Regions from separate parts of the Caulobacter sp. GW822-FHT01G02 genome, predicted to be linked through region 2. Evidence: predicted binding sites of a transcription regulator. Region 2 holds the regulator's gene; the other holds the start of a gene.
What was found. Region 2 encodes LexA, which represses DNA repair genes until DNA is damaged. Its sites were predicted from a motif close to ATGTTCNCNANNTGTTCT; they were not measured.
Positions count from the first base shown of each region.

Region 1: the regulator LexA is predicted to act here: its motif matches at 4,840-4,857, upstream of uvrA (excinuclease ABC subunit UvrA).

Region 1 is NZ_JBXAON010000006.1:36,657-44,183, reverse strand. Features, by position in the region: gene AC1RNC_RS17800 (rod-binding protein) at 1-333, shown strand, start outside; gene AC1RNC_RS17795 (flagellar basal body protein) at 338-787, shown strand; partial or broken gene AC1RNC_RS17790 (hypothetical protein) at 798-879, shown strand; gene AC1RNC_RS17785 (class I SAM-dependent methyltransferase) at 891-1,529, opposite strand; gene AC1RNC_RS17780 (ABC-F family ATP-binding cassette domain-containing protein) at 1,526-3,115, opposite strand; gene AC1RNC_RS17775 (hypothetical protein) at 3,072-3,185, opposite strand; gene AC1RNC_RS17770 (DUF1203 domain-containing protein) at 3,311-3,775, shown strand; gene AC1RNC_RS17765 (hypothetical protein) at 3,785-3,946, opposite strand; gene AC1RNC_RS17760 (hypothetical protein) at 4,056-4,682, opposite strand; gene uvrA (excinuclease ABC subunit UvrA) at 4,935-7,527, shown strand, end outside.
Region 2 is NZ_JBXAON010000002.1:478,034-485,560, reverse strand. Features, by position in the region: gene AC1RNC_RS07765 (hypothetical protein) at 1-149, opposite strand, end outside; gene AC1RNC_RS07760 (anthranilate synthase component II) at 364-960, shown strand; gene trpD (anthranilate phosphoribosyltransferase) at 971-1,996, shown strand; gene trpC (indole-3-glycerol phosphate synthase TrpC) at 1,993-2,781, shown strand; gene AC1RNC_RS07745 (lysophospholipid acyltransferase family protein) at 2,890-3,456, shown strand; gene AC1RNC_RS07740 (class I SAM-dependent methyltransferase) at 3,534-4,325, shown strand; gene lexA (transcriptional repressor LexA) at 4,497-5,201, shown strand; gene AC1RNC_RS07730 (isocitrate lyase/PEP mutase family protein) at 5,274-6,029, opposite strand; gene AC1RNC_RS07725 (ComEC/Rec2 family competence protein) at 6,072-7,527, opposite strand, start outside.

The sequences.
Region 1 (7,527 bases), on a different contig from region 2:
ACGATCAAGACCGCCGCCAAGGCGGTGCAGAGCGCCGCGAGCACGGCCCAGGGCGCGGTTCAGGACGCCGCCAGCGCGGCCAAGGAGGCCGCCCGGCGCGCCAAGATCGCCGACACGGCCAAGACCTTCGAGTCCTCGTTCATGTCCGTGATGATGCAGCAGATGTTCGAGGGCGTGAAAACCTCCGAACCGTTCGGCGGCGGCAACGGCGAGGAGATGTTCAAGTCGGTCCTGACCGACGCGATGTCGAAGGAAGTGACCAAGGCCGGCGGCATCGGCCTGGCCGCCACGATCCAGCGCGAAATGCTGAAGATGCAAGGTCTGAAGGAGTAACCCCATGGCCATCGCCGCCATCGACGCCGACGATCGCGTCCACCAGCTGACCCTGTTGACCGAGCGCCTGACCGACCTGATCGCCAGGGAGGCCTCGGCCTTCGAAAGCCACCGCCCGCACGAGGCGGCGCAGTATGTCGAAGAGACGGCCAAGCTGGCCAATGTCTACCGGCACGAGTCGATGCGGGTGCGCCACAACCCCGCCCTGCTCGAAAGCGCCCGCCCCGAGCTGCGCCAGCGGCTGATCCGCGCCACCGAGGCTTTCGACGCTGTTCTCGCCCGCCAGGCGCGCGCCGTGAACGCGGCCAAGACGGTCACAGAGGGCCTGGTCCACGCCGTGGCCCAGGAGATCGCCAGCCAGCGCGCCGCCCCGGCCGCCACCTACGGCGCCGGCGGCATGGTCACCGACCGCCCGCAGCACGGCGCGGCGATCACCCTGAACCGCAAGGCCTAGGAACAGAAACCTCGTCCTTCGACAGGCTCAGGATGAGGTTTCCACCGAACGCCAGCACTGATCCTCATCCTGAGCCCGTCGAAGGACGAGGATCACGCTCTGCCTAACCGATGAATTCGAACACCGCCGCCGCTCGCATCGCCCCCTGGGCATCGCCATAGTCGGCGACCGGATACTCGGCCACGACACGCAAGCGTTCGGTGGGCAGAAAGGCCCGGAACGGGTCGCCGATCAGCACCATGATCCCCGCCGCCAGGCACCGCCGCAGGAAGCCCTCGATCCGCTCGGCCAGGTCCGGGTCGTAGAAGAGATCCCCCACCAGCATCAGGTCGACCTCCGGCGGATCGCCACCGGTGATGTCGGACGGCGTCACCTCGACCGCCACGCCGTTGGCGGCGGCGTTCAGGCGCGTGGCGGTCGCGGCATAGGGATCGATGTCGACCGCCCTCACCGTACCCGCGCCCGCCAGGGCGGCGGCGATGGCCACCAGGCCCGAGCCCGCGCCGAGGTCCAGCACGCGCTTACCGGCGACGATCTCCGGATGATCGAGGACGTGTCGCGCCAAAGCCAGGCCGCCGCCCCACGGCCGCGCCCAGTAGGGCGAGCCGAAGTCCGGATCGGCCTCGGCCAGCCGCGTCAGGCCGCTGCGCGGCCCCGCGCGATGCAGGCGGATCTCCGGGACGCCTGGCGCGGGCTCCAGCGGCAGACGGCCCAGGATGAAGGCTTCGAGATCGGTCGTCATGGCTCGCCGCCCAAGCTTATCGTTCTCTCGACGCCGATCGCATCCAGGAAATCGGCGTCGTGGCTGACCACCAGCAGCGCCCCGTCATAGCCCGACAGCGCCGCCTCGACGGCTTCGATCGAGGCCAGGTCCAGGTGATTGGTCGGCTCGTCCAGGATCAGCAGTTGCGGCGGGACGGCGGCGCAGAGCACGCAGGCCAGAGCCGCCCGCAGGCGCTCGCCGCCGCTCAGGGTCCCCGCGACCTGATGCGCCGCGGTGTTGCGGAACAGGAACCGCGCCAGCGCCGCATGGGCGTCGTTCTGGCTCGCGGCCGGGTTCAGGCGGCGGAAGTTCTCCAGGATGGTCTCGCCGTCGGCCAGCAGCGCCGCCCGCTGATCAAGCAGAGCGAACGGTACGGACAGCTTCACCGCCCCCGCCGCCGGCGCCAACGCGCCGGTGGCCAGCCGGATCAGGGTCGTCTTGCCCGTCCCGTTCGGTCCGGAGATCGCCACCCGCTCGGGCCCGGCGATGCGAAACGACAGGTCTTCGATCACCGGCGTTCCGTCCGGCCAGCCGAAGGTCACCGCCTCGAAAGCCAGCACGCCGCGCCCTTCCGACAGGCCTGACGACGGCAGGTCGAAGCCCAGGGTCCGGGCGCGCTCGACGCGGGCCTCGGCCGAGACCTTGGCCTGGGCCGCCTCGGCCGTCAGCCTGTCGGCGAGCTTACCCTCGCGCGCGCCGCTGTTCTCGGCCCGCTCGGCCATCATGCCCAGCACGATCTTCGGCGTCCCGCCCCGGTCCGCGAACTTGCGGCTGGCGGCGTCCCGGCGCTCCTTGCGCTCGCGGGCCACTTGGGCCTCGCGGGCGACGCGGCGGACCTCCTTCTCGGCGTGGTCGAGGTCGCGCTGGGCGGCCTGCGCCGCCTCGGCCTTGCGTTCGGCATAGAGGTCCCAGCCGCCGCCGTAGGACCGCGCGCCCAGCGACGACAGCTCGACGATCCGGTCCATGCCGCGCAGCAGGCCCCGGTCGTGGCTGACCACCACCGCCCCGCCACGCCAGCGGGCCAGCACCTTGCCGACGGTCCCCCGCGCCTCGGTGTCGAGATTGTTGGTCGGCTCATCAAGCAAGAGAACGTCGGGCCGGGCGATCAGCAGTCGCGCGAGGCCGGCGCGCGTCGCCTGCCCACCCGACAGCGCCGCCGCCGGTCGCTCGGGGTCGAAGCCCGCCAGGCCGACATCGGCCAGCGCCTGATCCAGCCGCGCCGGCAGATCCCAGTCCGCTTCGGCCAGGTCGACCTCGTCGCCCTCCCCGCGTTCGATGCGCGACAGGCGATCCCAGGCCTCGCCGACACCCAACAGGTCGGCCAGTCGCGCCCCCGGCGAGACGTCTGGCGCTTGATCGAGGGTCGCGACAGTCCCCGCCCGCGTGACCGTCCCGGTCAGCGGCGCGCGTGCGCCGGCGATCAAAGCCAGCAAGGTGCTCTTGCCGACGCCGTTGCGCCCGACGAGACCGATCCGCTCGGTCCCGATCGCCAGGTTCAGATTTTCGAAAAGAAGCCTGCCGTCAGGCGTGGCGGCGGAAACGGCGTCCAGAGTGACGAAGGACATGCGAACCCACGGTCAGGGAAACGGGAAGGACGAAGCGGTCTTCCGTCTTGCTGATCATGGGAGCCTCCATCGGATGGGAAGGGGCGGCTTTTACGCTCGCGAACGAAGTTCGGCAAGCTGGACCGCCGTCGCAAGGATCGGGTGTCGTTCTTCGACGGCTGGCGCGACAACGCGGACAACCCCGAGGAGTTTTCCATGGCCTACACCGTCACCAGCCTGTCCGCCGAACCGTTCGCCCCGCTGTTCGCGATGGACGACGAAGCCTTGGCCTCGCGCGGCGCCCGTCGCGTCGTCGCCGATGCGCCGCTGGGCTTTCCCTGCCGGGTCAGCCTGGATGACGCGGAGCCGGGCGAAACCCTGATCCTGGTCAATTACGAGCACCAGAGCGCCTCGACGCCGTTCCGCGCCAGTCACGCCATCTTCGTGCGCGAGGGCGTCGAACCCGTCGCCGCGATCGACGAAATGCCCCCCGCCCTGCGCCGCCGCCTGCTGTCGCTGCGGGCCTTCGACGCCGACGGCATGATGATCGCCGCCGACATCGTCGAGGGCGCCCAGGCGCAAGGCCTGATCGAAAGGATGTTCGAGGATCCGCGGATCGCCTATCTGCACGCCCACTACGCCAAGTGGGGTTGCTACGCGGCGCGGATAGACCGCGCCTGAGGCCAGGTTCTAGGTTGGCGCCATCTCGCGCAGGACCCAGACCAGCGAGCCGATCCCGGCGCAGAAGACCATCATGTCGATGACGATCGAGCGCGGCTTGGGCGCCTTCAGCGCGTCGAACGCCTCCTGCTTGGCGTCCAGCTTGGCGTTCCCGGCCTCTTTCTTGGCCATGGCTCATTCCTTCGTAGGGTCGAGCTTCGGCCCGAACCTGCGCTTTTAATCATGCGTGGACTGAAGAACCCGCTTCCAAACAGGGTTGAGGGAATCCCAACGGCGCCGCTCAGAAGCAGCCGCCCTCGCGCATCGACGGCATAGGCGGGGGATCCGCGCCGGGCTGAGTGCGGATGGTGCGATAGGTGCGGCAGCGTTCCTGGCGGAGTGTCTGCTTGTTCTCGAACTTCGGTTCCCTTTGCCAGACCTCGCGCCCGTCGGTCGGGCCGATGAACGTGCCGGGCGGCTTGGGAACACCGCCATAGCAGCGCTCCTTCTCCTCCGGGGTCATGTGCTCGTTGCTGAGCCCCCTGCACGCCCGGTGGTAGCGGCCCCAGCCATAGTCCGGATTGCCCTCGGTCAGCCGCCATTGCTCGACGGCCTTCGGATCGACCGTCCAGGCGGGCTCGATCGCGGGGGAGCCCGTGGCGCGCGGTCCGGTGAGTTGCCCCGTCGCCCCGTCCGGCGCGGCCGACGGCGTCTCTTTTGCGGGAGCAGCGCTCCGGGAGGCCGCCCGCCCGCTCAGCGGTAGGGATCGCGGCCTCTGCCGATCGAACCGCTCCAGGTCCACGACGATCACCGTCGGCTCCTCAACGACCGGCGCCGTGTCCTCGACCAGCACCAGGGCGGCCAGGATCAGGCTATTGATCAGGACGCCGCCCGACACGGCGATCCAGCGTCGCCCTCCCCGCAACATTTCCGCCCCCTGGCCGCCACCTCTGGTTAAGCTGAGTGGCAGCACGCGCGCCGCTGGCGCCGTTTTCGAGGCGGTGGCGTGTTCAATCAGCGCCCATCGAAGAGTCGCCCTGCTGACATCCGCTGTCAGCAGCAGCGCCACGGCGCGTGCGCGACATTTGTTCGCATGTTGTTCTTGTGTTAATTCGCGCGTCGAGCCCTACATATAGCCGCTGCGCCGCGACCAATGTCGCGGCCCAACGTTCCGGAAAACATGGCTGAGCAACTGAACTTCATCCGCGTTCGCGGCGCCCGTGAGCACAATCTGAAGAACGTCAGCGTCGATATCCCGCGTGGCGAGCTGGTCGTGCTGACCGGCCTGTCGGGCTCGGGCAAGTCGTCCCTGGCCTTCGACACGATCTATGCCGAGGGCCAACGTCGCTATGTGGAAAGCCTGTCGGCCTACGCCCGTCAGTTCCTTGAGCTGATGAGCAAGCCCGATGTCGATCTGATCGAGGGCCTGTCGCCCGCGATCTCGATCGAGCAGAAGACCACCAGCCGCAACCCGCGCTCGACCGTCGGCACGGTGACCGAGATCCACGACTACATGCGCCTGCTGTGGGCGCGGGTCGGGGTGCCGTACTCGCCCGCCACCGGCCTGCCGATCGAGAGCCAGACCATCAGCCAGATGGTCGACAAGATCACCGCCCTGCCCGAAGGCACGCGTCTCTACCTGCTGGCCCCGGTCGTTCGCGACCGCAAGGGCGAGTACCGGAAGGAGATCGCCGAGTGGCAGAAGGCCGGCTTCCAGCGGCTGAAGATCGACGGCGAATACTATCCGATCGAGGACGCCCCGGTCCTCGACAAGAAGTTCAAGCACGACATCGACGTGGTCGTGGACCGCGTGGTGACCAAGCCCGACATGGAGCAGCGCCTGGCGGACTCCATCGAGCAGGCCCTACGGTTGGCCGATGGCCTGGCCGTCGCCGAGTTCGCCAATATCGAGGAAGGCGAGAAGGAGCCGCGGCGCATCCTGTTCTCGGAACGCTTCGCCTGTCCGGTCAGCGGCTTCACGATCGCCGAGATCGAGCCGCGCCTGTTCTCGTTCAACAATCCGGCCGGCGCCTGCCCGGTCTGCGACGGCCTGGGCGCCAAGCTGGCCTTCGACGCCGACCTGGTGATCCCCGACAAGGACAAGAGCCTGCACAAGGGCGCGGTCGCCCCGTGGGCCAAGGGCCCTTCCCCGCTCTACACCCAGACCCTGCAGGCCCTGGCGCGCCACTACGGCTTCTCGATGGATGACGCCTGGTACAAGCTGTCGCCTGACGCGCGTGACGTGGTGCTGAACGGGTCCAAGGGGACCAAGATCAAGTTCATCTACGACGACAACGCCCGCAAGTATGAGGTCGAGAAGCCCTTCGAAGGCGTGCTGCCGAACCTGGAACGCCGCTGGCGTGAGACGGACAGCAGCTGGGTGCGCGAGGAGCTGGGCCGCTATCAGTCCGACACCCCCTGCGAGACCTGCCACGGCAAGCGCCTGAAACCCGAAGCCCTGGCCGTCAAGATCGACGCCATGGACATCGCCGAGGTCTCGATGCTGGCCATCCGTCCGGCGCGCGACTGGTTCGCGAGCCTGGAAGGCAAGCTGACCGACAAGCAGATGGAGATCGCCCGGCGGATCCTGAAGGAGATCAACGATCGCCTGCGGTTCCTGGTCGATGTCGGTCTCGACTACCTCAACCTGTCCCGCGGCTCGGGCACCCTGTCGGGCGGCGAGAGCCAGCGCATCCGCCTGGCCAGCCAGATCGGCTCGGGCCTGACCGGCGTGCTGTACGTGCTGGACGAGCCGTCGATCGGCCTGCACCAGCGCGACAACACCCGCCTGCTGACCTCGCTGCAAGGCCTGCGCGATCTGGGCAACTCCGTGCTAGTTGTCGAGCACGACGAGGAGGCCATCCTCACCGCCGACTACGTGATCGACATGGGTCCGGCCGCCGGCGTCCACGGCGGCGAGATCATCGCCGAGGGCAAGCCGGCCGACATCATGGCCAACCCCAAGAGCATCACCGGCCAGTACCTGACCGGCGCGCGCGAGATCGAGGTCCCCGAACAGCGCCGGCCGATCAACAAGAAGAAGGTGCTGAAGGTCATCGGCGCCACCGGCAACAACCTGAAGAACGTCACGGCCGAGATCCCCGTGGGGACCTTCACCTGCGTCACGGGCGTGTCGGGCGGCGGCAAGTCGACCTTCACGATCGAGACGCTCTACAAGGCCGCCGCGCGCCGGCTGAACAACGCCAGCGACGCCCCCGCTCCGCACGAGCGGATCGAGGGGCTGGAGCAGTTCGACAAGGTCATCGACATCGACCAGAGCCCGATCGGCCGCACCCCGCGCTCGAACCCTGCGACCTATACCGGCGCCTTCGGTCCGATCCGCGACTGGTTCGCCGGCCTGCCGGAGAGCAAGGCGCGGGGCTATGGCCCGGGTCGCTTCAGCTTCAACGTCAAGGGCGGCCGCTGCGAGGCCTGCCAGGGCGACGGTGTCATCAAGATCGAGATGCACTTCCTGCCGGACGTCTACGTCACCTGCGATATCTGCAAGGGCAAGCGCTACAACCGCGAGACCCTGGACGTGCTGTTCAAGGGCAAGACCATCGCCGACGTGCTGGACATGACCGTCGAGGAGGCCGCCGACTTCTTCAAGGCCGTGCCGCCGATCCGCGACAAGATGGAGACGCTCAAGCGCGTCGGCCTCAGCTACATCAAGGTCGGCCAGCAGGCCACGACCCTGTCGGGCGGCGAAGCCCAGCGCGTGAAGCTGTCCAAGGAGCTGTCGCGCCGGGCCACCGGCCGGACGCTCTACATCC
Region 2 (7,527 bases):
ATCACCGTGGCGAAGGCCAGCGCGCAGATCGCGGCGAAAGCCGCGGCGGCCAGAACCGGCCCCATCTTCTGGACACGGTTCTTCCGCCGCAACAACGCGCGAACATAGGCGACGGCGACAGGGTCCAGGGCGGAATCACGCGGGTCCATCGCCATATGATGCTTGAAGACCGCAACCGCTGTAACCGTAACTGAAAGCCGCGCGCGAAATTGCCGCTACACTTCGGCTCCGCCCGAGCCACAGCCATTTTGGATGGCATCCAAAATGGCTGCGCCTTCAAGAAACCTGGAGCGCGTTAGTGCGGCGAAACCGCTTACACTTTCGCCTAACGCGCTCTAGAACCGACCTCCGAAAGGCGGCGTCATGATCCTCGTCATCGATAACTACGACAGCTTCACCTACAACCTCGTCCACTATCTGAACGAGCTGGGCGCCGAGACGGTCGTCTACCGCAACGATGCGTTGACGGTGCAGGAGGCCCTGGGCCTGAAGCCCGACGCGGTGCTGCTGTCGCCCGGCCCCAAGGCTCCGGACCAGGCCGGCATCTGCCTGCCGCTGCTGCGCGCCGCGCCGGCCGACCTGCCGATCCTGGGCGTCTGCCTCGGCCACCAGGCCATTGGCCAGGCCTATGGCGGCGAGGTGATCCGCGCCAAGCAGGTGATGCACGGCAAGGTCAGCAAGGTGCGCCACAACGACAAGGGCATCTTCAAGGGACTGCCCAACCCCTTCACCGCCACCCGGTATCACAGCCTGGCCGTTCGCAAAGAGGACTTGCCGCCCGAGCTGGAGGTCACCGCCTGGACCGACGATGGCGAGATCATGGGCGTCCAGCACAAGACCCGTCCCGTGTTCGGCGTGCAGTTCCACCCGGAATCGATCGCCACCGAGGGCGGCCATCAGATGCTGGCCAATTTCATGGACCTGGCGGGCGTCAAGCGCGACGCGGCGGTCTGGGTCTAGGACGGTCAACATGTCCGATGCATTCAAGCCGCTGTTGGCCAAGCTGGCCGACGGCCAGACCCTGGGCGAAGAGGACGCCGAGGTGTTCTTCGCCGCCTGCCTGCGCGGCGAGCCGACGCCGGCCCAGGTCGCCGCCGCCGTCACCGCCATGCGCCTGCGCGGCGAGACCGTGGGCGAGATCGCCGCCAGCGCCCGCGCCATGCGCCGCGCGGCCGTCCAGCTGGAGCATCCCTACGACGTCATCGATGTCTGCGGCACCGGCGGCGACGGCCTGCACACCCTGAACATCTCCACCGCCGTCGGCTTCGTGGCCGCGGGCGGCGGCCTCAAGGTCGCCAAGCACGGCAACCGCGCCATCACCTCCAAGTCCGGCACGGCCGACGTCCTGACCGCCCTGGGCGTCAATATCGACGCCACGCGCGAGCAGCAGCGGCGGGCCCTGGACGAGGCCGGCATCTGCTTCCTGTTCGCCCAGGCCCATCACGGGGCGATGAAGCATGTCTCGCCGATCCGCCAGCAGCTGGGCTTCCGCACGATCTTCAACCTGCTGGGCCCGCTGACCAATCCGGCCGGCGCCAAGCGGCAGGTGGTCGGCGTCTCGGCGCCGCGCTTCGTCGAGCCGATCGCCAAGGCCCTGGGCGCCCTGGGCGCCGAGCGCGCCTGGTCGGTGCATGGCGCGGGCATGGACGAGTTGACCACCACGGGCGAGACCGAGGTCGCCGAATGGCGCGACGGCCGTATCCATCTCTTCAAGATCACGCCCGAGGCCGTCGGCCTGCCGCGCGCCTCGCTGTCGGACATCACCGGCGGTGATCCCGCGTTCAACGCCGCCGCCCTCACCCGCCTGCTCGACGGCGAGAAGGGGCCCTATCGCGATATCGTGCTGCTGAACGCCGCCGCCGCCTTCCTGGTCGCCGACAAGGTCGAGACCCTGGTCGAGGGCATCGCACTGGCCGCCAACGTCATCGACGAAGGCCGCGCCAAGGCGGCCCTCGCCGGCCTGGTGGCCGCAACGAACACGGAAGCCGCCGCATGACCGACATCCTCGCCAAGATCGCCGCCTACAAGCGCGACGAGGTCACCGACCGCAAGCGCCGTCGCACCCAGGCCGCCCTGGACTCCGCCGCCCGGAACGCCTCGTCGCCACGCGGCTTCAAGCGGGCGCTCGCTCAGGGCCACGCGCCCGGCAAGCTGTCGCTGATCGCCGAGATCAAGAAGGCCTCGCCCTCCAAGGGCCTGATCCGCGCGGACTTCGATCCGCCGGCCCTGGCCCGCAACTATGAGGCCGGCGGCGCGGCCTGCCTGTCGGTGCTGACCGACGGACCCAGCTTCCAGGGCGCCGACGCCTATCTGATCGATGCTCGCGCGGCGACCGCCCTGCCCTGCATCCGCAAGGATTTCCTGGTGGACCCCTGGCAGGTGTCCGAGAGCCGCGCCCTCGGCGCCGACGCCATCCTGGTCATCCTGGCGATGATCGACGACGTGCTGGCCGCCGAGCTGATGGCCGAGGCCAGGCGTCTGGGCATGGACGCCCTGGTGGAGGTCCATGACGAGGCCGAGATGGCCCGCGCCGGCGCCCTGGGCTCGGACCTGGTGGGGATCAACAACCGCGACCTGAAAAGCTTCGTCGTCGACCTGGCCGTCACCGAGCGGCTGTCGGCGCAGGCGCCGAGCGACGCCCTGCTGGTCACCGAGAGCGGCATCTTCACCCACGAAGACGTGGTGCGGATGGAGGCCACCGGCGCCAAGGCCATGCTGGTCGGCGAAAGCCTGATGCGTCAGGCCGACGTCACGGCCGCCACGCGCGCTCTGCGCGGCTAAAGGATCGGGTACGCGCCATCTGGCGTTTTCGGCCTCGTCCGCTCACAGTCGCCTCAACAAGAAAGCCGCCGCGCCGCGACGCCGGCGACGCCACGCGAGGAAGCGCGAATGCATTGGGTCGCCCGCGTGGTGAATTGGTCCCTCGTCGCCTTTTTCAAGCGCGAGGGCTGGACGATCGAAGGCTCGGCGCCGACGACGACCCGCAAGTTCGTGATCATCGCCGCCCCGCACACCAGCAACTGGGACTTCGTCTATTTCCTGGGCGCGGCTGACGCCCTGAACTTGAAGCTGAGCTTCATGGGCAAGGCCTCGCTGTTCCGCTGGCCGTTCGAGACGCTGATGAAGGACCTTGGCGGCGTGCCGATCGACCGCTCCCAGTCACGCGATACGGTCCAGGCCATGGTCGACGAGTTCGCCCGCCGCGACGAATTCATGCTGACGATCGCGCCCGAGGGCACACGCGGCAAGGCGGGCGGCTGGAAAACGGGCTTCTACAACATCGCCCTGAAGGCTGGCGTGCCGATGGTGCCCGGCTTCATGGACTACAAGCGCAAGGTGGTGGGCCTGGGTCCGGCGATGATCCCCAGCGGCGACTATGAGAAGGACATGGCGACGCTGGCGGCGTTCTATGCGCCCGTCACGCCCAAGCACCCGGAACTGAAGACCATTCCCTAGGGTGGATCAACGGCCGGGTTGGCTGAAGCCTGGTCGCTCGCTAGGGTCCGCGCCGCTCTTTCGTTGAAAGGAATCGGATGCGGGCCCTTCTCTCCAAGCTGCGGCGCGCCCTCTCGCCAACGCCAACACCGCCGCCGTCCGACGCCGTGGCCGCCCCTCAGGAGCTATGGCACCTCGTCGGCGCGGCCGACGCCGACTTCATCCGCGTGGGCCAGCAGTTCAAGGAACTGTTCGTCGCCGCCGGCCTGCAGCCGCATCACGCCATCCTCGATGTCGGCTGCGGCATCGGCCGCGCCGCCGCCCCGCTGGTCGACTATCTGGATGAGTCGGGCCGCTATGCCGGCTTCGACGTGATGGCCGAGGCCATCGACTGGTGCAAAGCCAATATCGCCGTCGGCGACCCGCGCTTCGAATTCACCCATGCCGACATGCACAGCGACCGGTACAATCCGGGCGGCTCGCAACCGGCCAGCGCCTTCATCTTCCCCTATCCGGACGCCAGCTTCGACTATGTCTGGCTGGGCTCGGTGTTCACCCATCTGCTGGCCGCCGACCAGGCCCAGTTCGCCCGCGAGATCGCCCGGGTGCTGAAGCCGGGCGGGACCAGCATCGTCTCCTGGTACCTGATCGACGACGAGGCCCGCGCCAATACCGGCGCCGGCAAGATCGCCTTCGACTTCGTCCACGCCCTGGACGGTTGCTGGACCGCGACGCCGGACCTGCCGGAGGCGGTGATCGGCTATGACCTGGAGCCGATCCTGGCGCAGTACGAGGCGCTCAACCTCGACGTCCTGAACCAGGCCCTCGGCGTCTGGCGCCGTCAGCCGATGCAGGACCAGGACATCATCATCGCCCGCAAGCGCCTCTGAAAGCTTTCGTTAAGCTTTTGATTCTGGTCGCCTTTTCCGCGACCTCATGCTCTAGCCTTTGAATTTCCTGGACTTTTGGCCAGCGGCAACGCTCGACTTGACTTTGAGGCGGAACGCCTAGAGAACATTCGCGAGGTTTGCGGTTTGTTCCGCGTTCCAGCCGAGGTCGACATGCTCACCCGCAAGCAGCACGAACTGCTGATGTTCATCCACGAGCGGATCAAGGAGACCGGCGTCTCCCCGTCCTTCGACGAGATGAAGGAGGCCCTGGACCTGGCGTCCAAGTCGGGCATCCACCGGCTCATCACGGCCCTGGAAGAACGTGGCTTCATTCGCCGTCTCGCTCACCGGGCCCGCGCGCTGGAAGTGGTGAAGCTGCCGCAGCAGGCCACGACGGCCGCCCCGCCCAAGGGGCGAGGCGCCTTCCGGCCGCAGGTGTTCGAAGGCGGCGGCGCGCCGTCATCGGCCTCCGTATCCGCCGCGCCGGCCAATGACAGCCGCGAACTGCCGATCCTGGGCAAGATCGCCGCCGGCACGCCGATCGACGCCATCCAGCACGAGCGCGAACGTCTGCCGGTGCCCGAATCCATGTTGGGCAATGGCGAGCACTATGTTCTCGAGGTGCAAGGCGACTCGATGATCGAGGCCGGCATCCTCGACGGCGACTACGTGATCATCAAGAAAGGCGACACCGCCACCTCGGGCGAGATCGTCGTCGCCCTGGTCGGCGAGGAAGCCACCCTCAAGCGCCTGCGCAAGAAGGGCGGCTCGATCGCCCTGGAGGCCGCCAACCCCAAATACGAGACCCGCATCTTCGGTCCCGACCAGGTCGAGGTGCAGGGCAAGCTGGTGGGGCTGATCCGCCGGTATCACTAGGCGCTTCCGAGCGCTTGAAATTCGACCCCGATCTTCATCCGAGGATCGGGGTCCTTTCGTATCGGGTGACGCTTACAGCCGCCCCTCCTCCGCCAGCCGCTTGGCGACGGCGTCGAACCCGGCCCAGGCCGCCGCGGCCAGCGCCCCGCCCGTGCTGACCCGGCGCACGCCCAGCGCGCCGAGGCTCTCGACGGACATCTCAGGCCCCCAGAACAGCACATTGACCGGCTTGGGCGCCACGGCCTGGACGATCGCCTGGATCTCTTCCGGATCGGTCACCGCAGGCGCGTAGAGACAGTCGGCCCCCGCCTCCGCGTAGGCCTTGAGCCGCTCCAGGGTCGGGGCGAGGTCGCGGTTTCCGCGCAGATAACCCTCGGTGCGGCCGACCAGGATCACGTCCTGGCCCGAGGCGCCGATCGCCGCGCGGGCGGCCTTCAGACGTTCGACGGCGACCGGCAGGTCGTAGAGCGCCGAGCCCGACCAGTCTTCGATCGACAGGCCCGCGACGCCGGCCTCGATGGCCAGGGTCACGCTCTCGCCGACGACCTCGGGCGTGTCGGCGAAGCCGTTCTCGAAGTCGGCGTTCACCGGCAGGTCGGTGGCGGCGCACAGCATGCGCAGGTGATCGATGACCTCATCGCGGGTGATCTGGCCATCGTCCTTGCCCATCGCCCAGGCCATGCCGGCGCTGGTCGAGGCCAGGGCCTTGAAACCGAGCTTTTCCAGACGCCTGGCGCCGCCGACATCCCACGGATTGGGCAGGGCGAAGCAGCCGTCGGCGTGCAGGGCGCGGAAGGCGGCGCGGCGGGCGACGAAAGGGTTCGACATGACAGGTCCTCCGGCGGATTGCGTCCCGCGCTCCGACAAGGCTTAACGGGCGCTGGTGACATCGGCTGTCAGCAGGCGGCTCCCCGCTGGACGACTCCACGGCCGGTCGCCGCGCAGGGGCTGAGCCCAGACGATGCGCCAGCCATCGGGCCGGCGATAGAGCTCCGCGGCCCCGCCCCGCGCGAAATCCTCGGCGGTCAGCAGCACGGTGTCGGCGCACAATGGCGGCATGCGCGCCGGGGCCGGGGCGCGGATCACCACGACCTCGCTGCGCACGCAGAGACCCGCCAGCGTCTCGGCGTCGGGAGTCTTGCGGCTCCACGCCAGCGACAGCCGTACGGGCGCGCCCGGCTCCGGCGCGCAGATCCGTTTGTCGCAGCCATAGAGGCTCCAGGTCGCCGGGGTCAGGCCACGCCGTCGCGCCCACAGTTCCGCGCCGAACCGCTTGGCGTCGGTGCGTAACAGCACGGCCGCGTCGCCCGAGCGGACGGCGGCGGTCGCCCCGTCGGCGGCGATCCAGGCGTCCGGCGCGGCGGGCCTGGGCCACAGGGCGACCGCCAGGGCCAGGGGCGCGCCGATCCAGCGCAACCGCCCCCGCCAGAGGCACAGGGTCATCAGGCCCAGGAAGGCGACCACCAGCACCTGCGGCGGCGCGCTGGCCACGATCCGCTGGGCGCCATGAGCGTCGGCGAAGCCGCTGGCGATCCCGACCATGCCGTCGATCCCCCAACCGGCCAGGACCAGGAACGGCGCGCCCAGGCCGAACGGCTCCAGCAGCGTCCCGACCGCCAGGAACGGCATGATCACGAACGACGACAGCGGCGCGACCGCCAGATTGGCCGGCAGGCCCCAGACGGCGACGCGATTGAAGTGCTGCATGGCGAAGGGCGCGGTAGCCAGGCCCGCCACCAGGCTCGCGGCGACCGAGGCCGCCAGCCAGGTCAGTCCCGCCTGCGGCCAGCGGATCCACCACGGCGTCGAGATCTCCTTCACCGGCCGAGGCCAGCTTTCGGCCAGGGCCACCAGGGCGGCGGTGGCGGCGAACGACATCTGAAAGCCGGGTTCGCCGGCTGTTTCGGGTTTCATGGCGAGGATCAGCAGCGCCGCGACCGCCAGGCCGTGCAGAGTGATGGCGCGGCGGTCAAACAGAATGGCCAGGAAGGCGACGCTCGCCGTGATCGCCGAGCGCTCAGCTGGCGGCGGCGCGCCGGAGATGACCAGGTAGCCCAGCACGGCGGCGAGGCCGGCGATGGCGGCGATCTTCTTGCCCGGCGCCCGCAGGGCCAGCCACGGCCAGGCGGCGACGCCCAGCCGCACGGCGCCGAACACGAAGCCGCCGACGATGGCCATGTGCAGGCCCGAGATCGAGAGGATATGCGCCAGGCCCGAGGCGCGCATGGCCTCGGTCTGATCCTCGGTGATCCAGGCCTCGTGGCCGGTGACCATGGCCGCGCCGATGCCGCCGCTGCTGGGGCCCATCCGCGCCAGGATCCGCTGG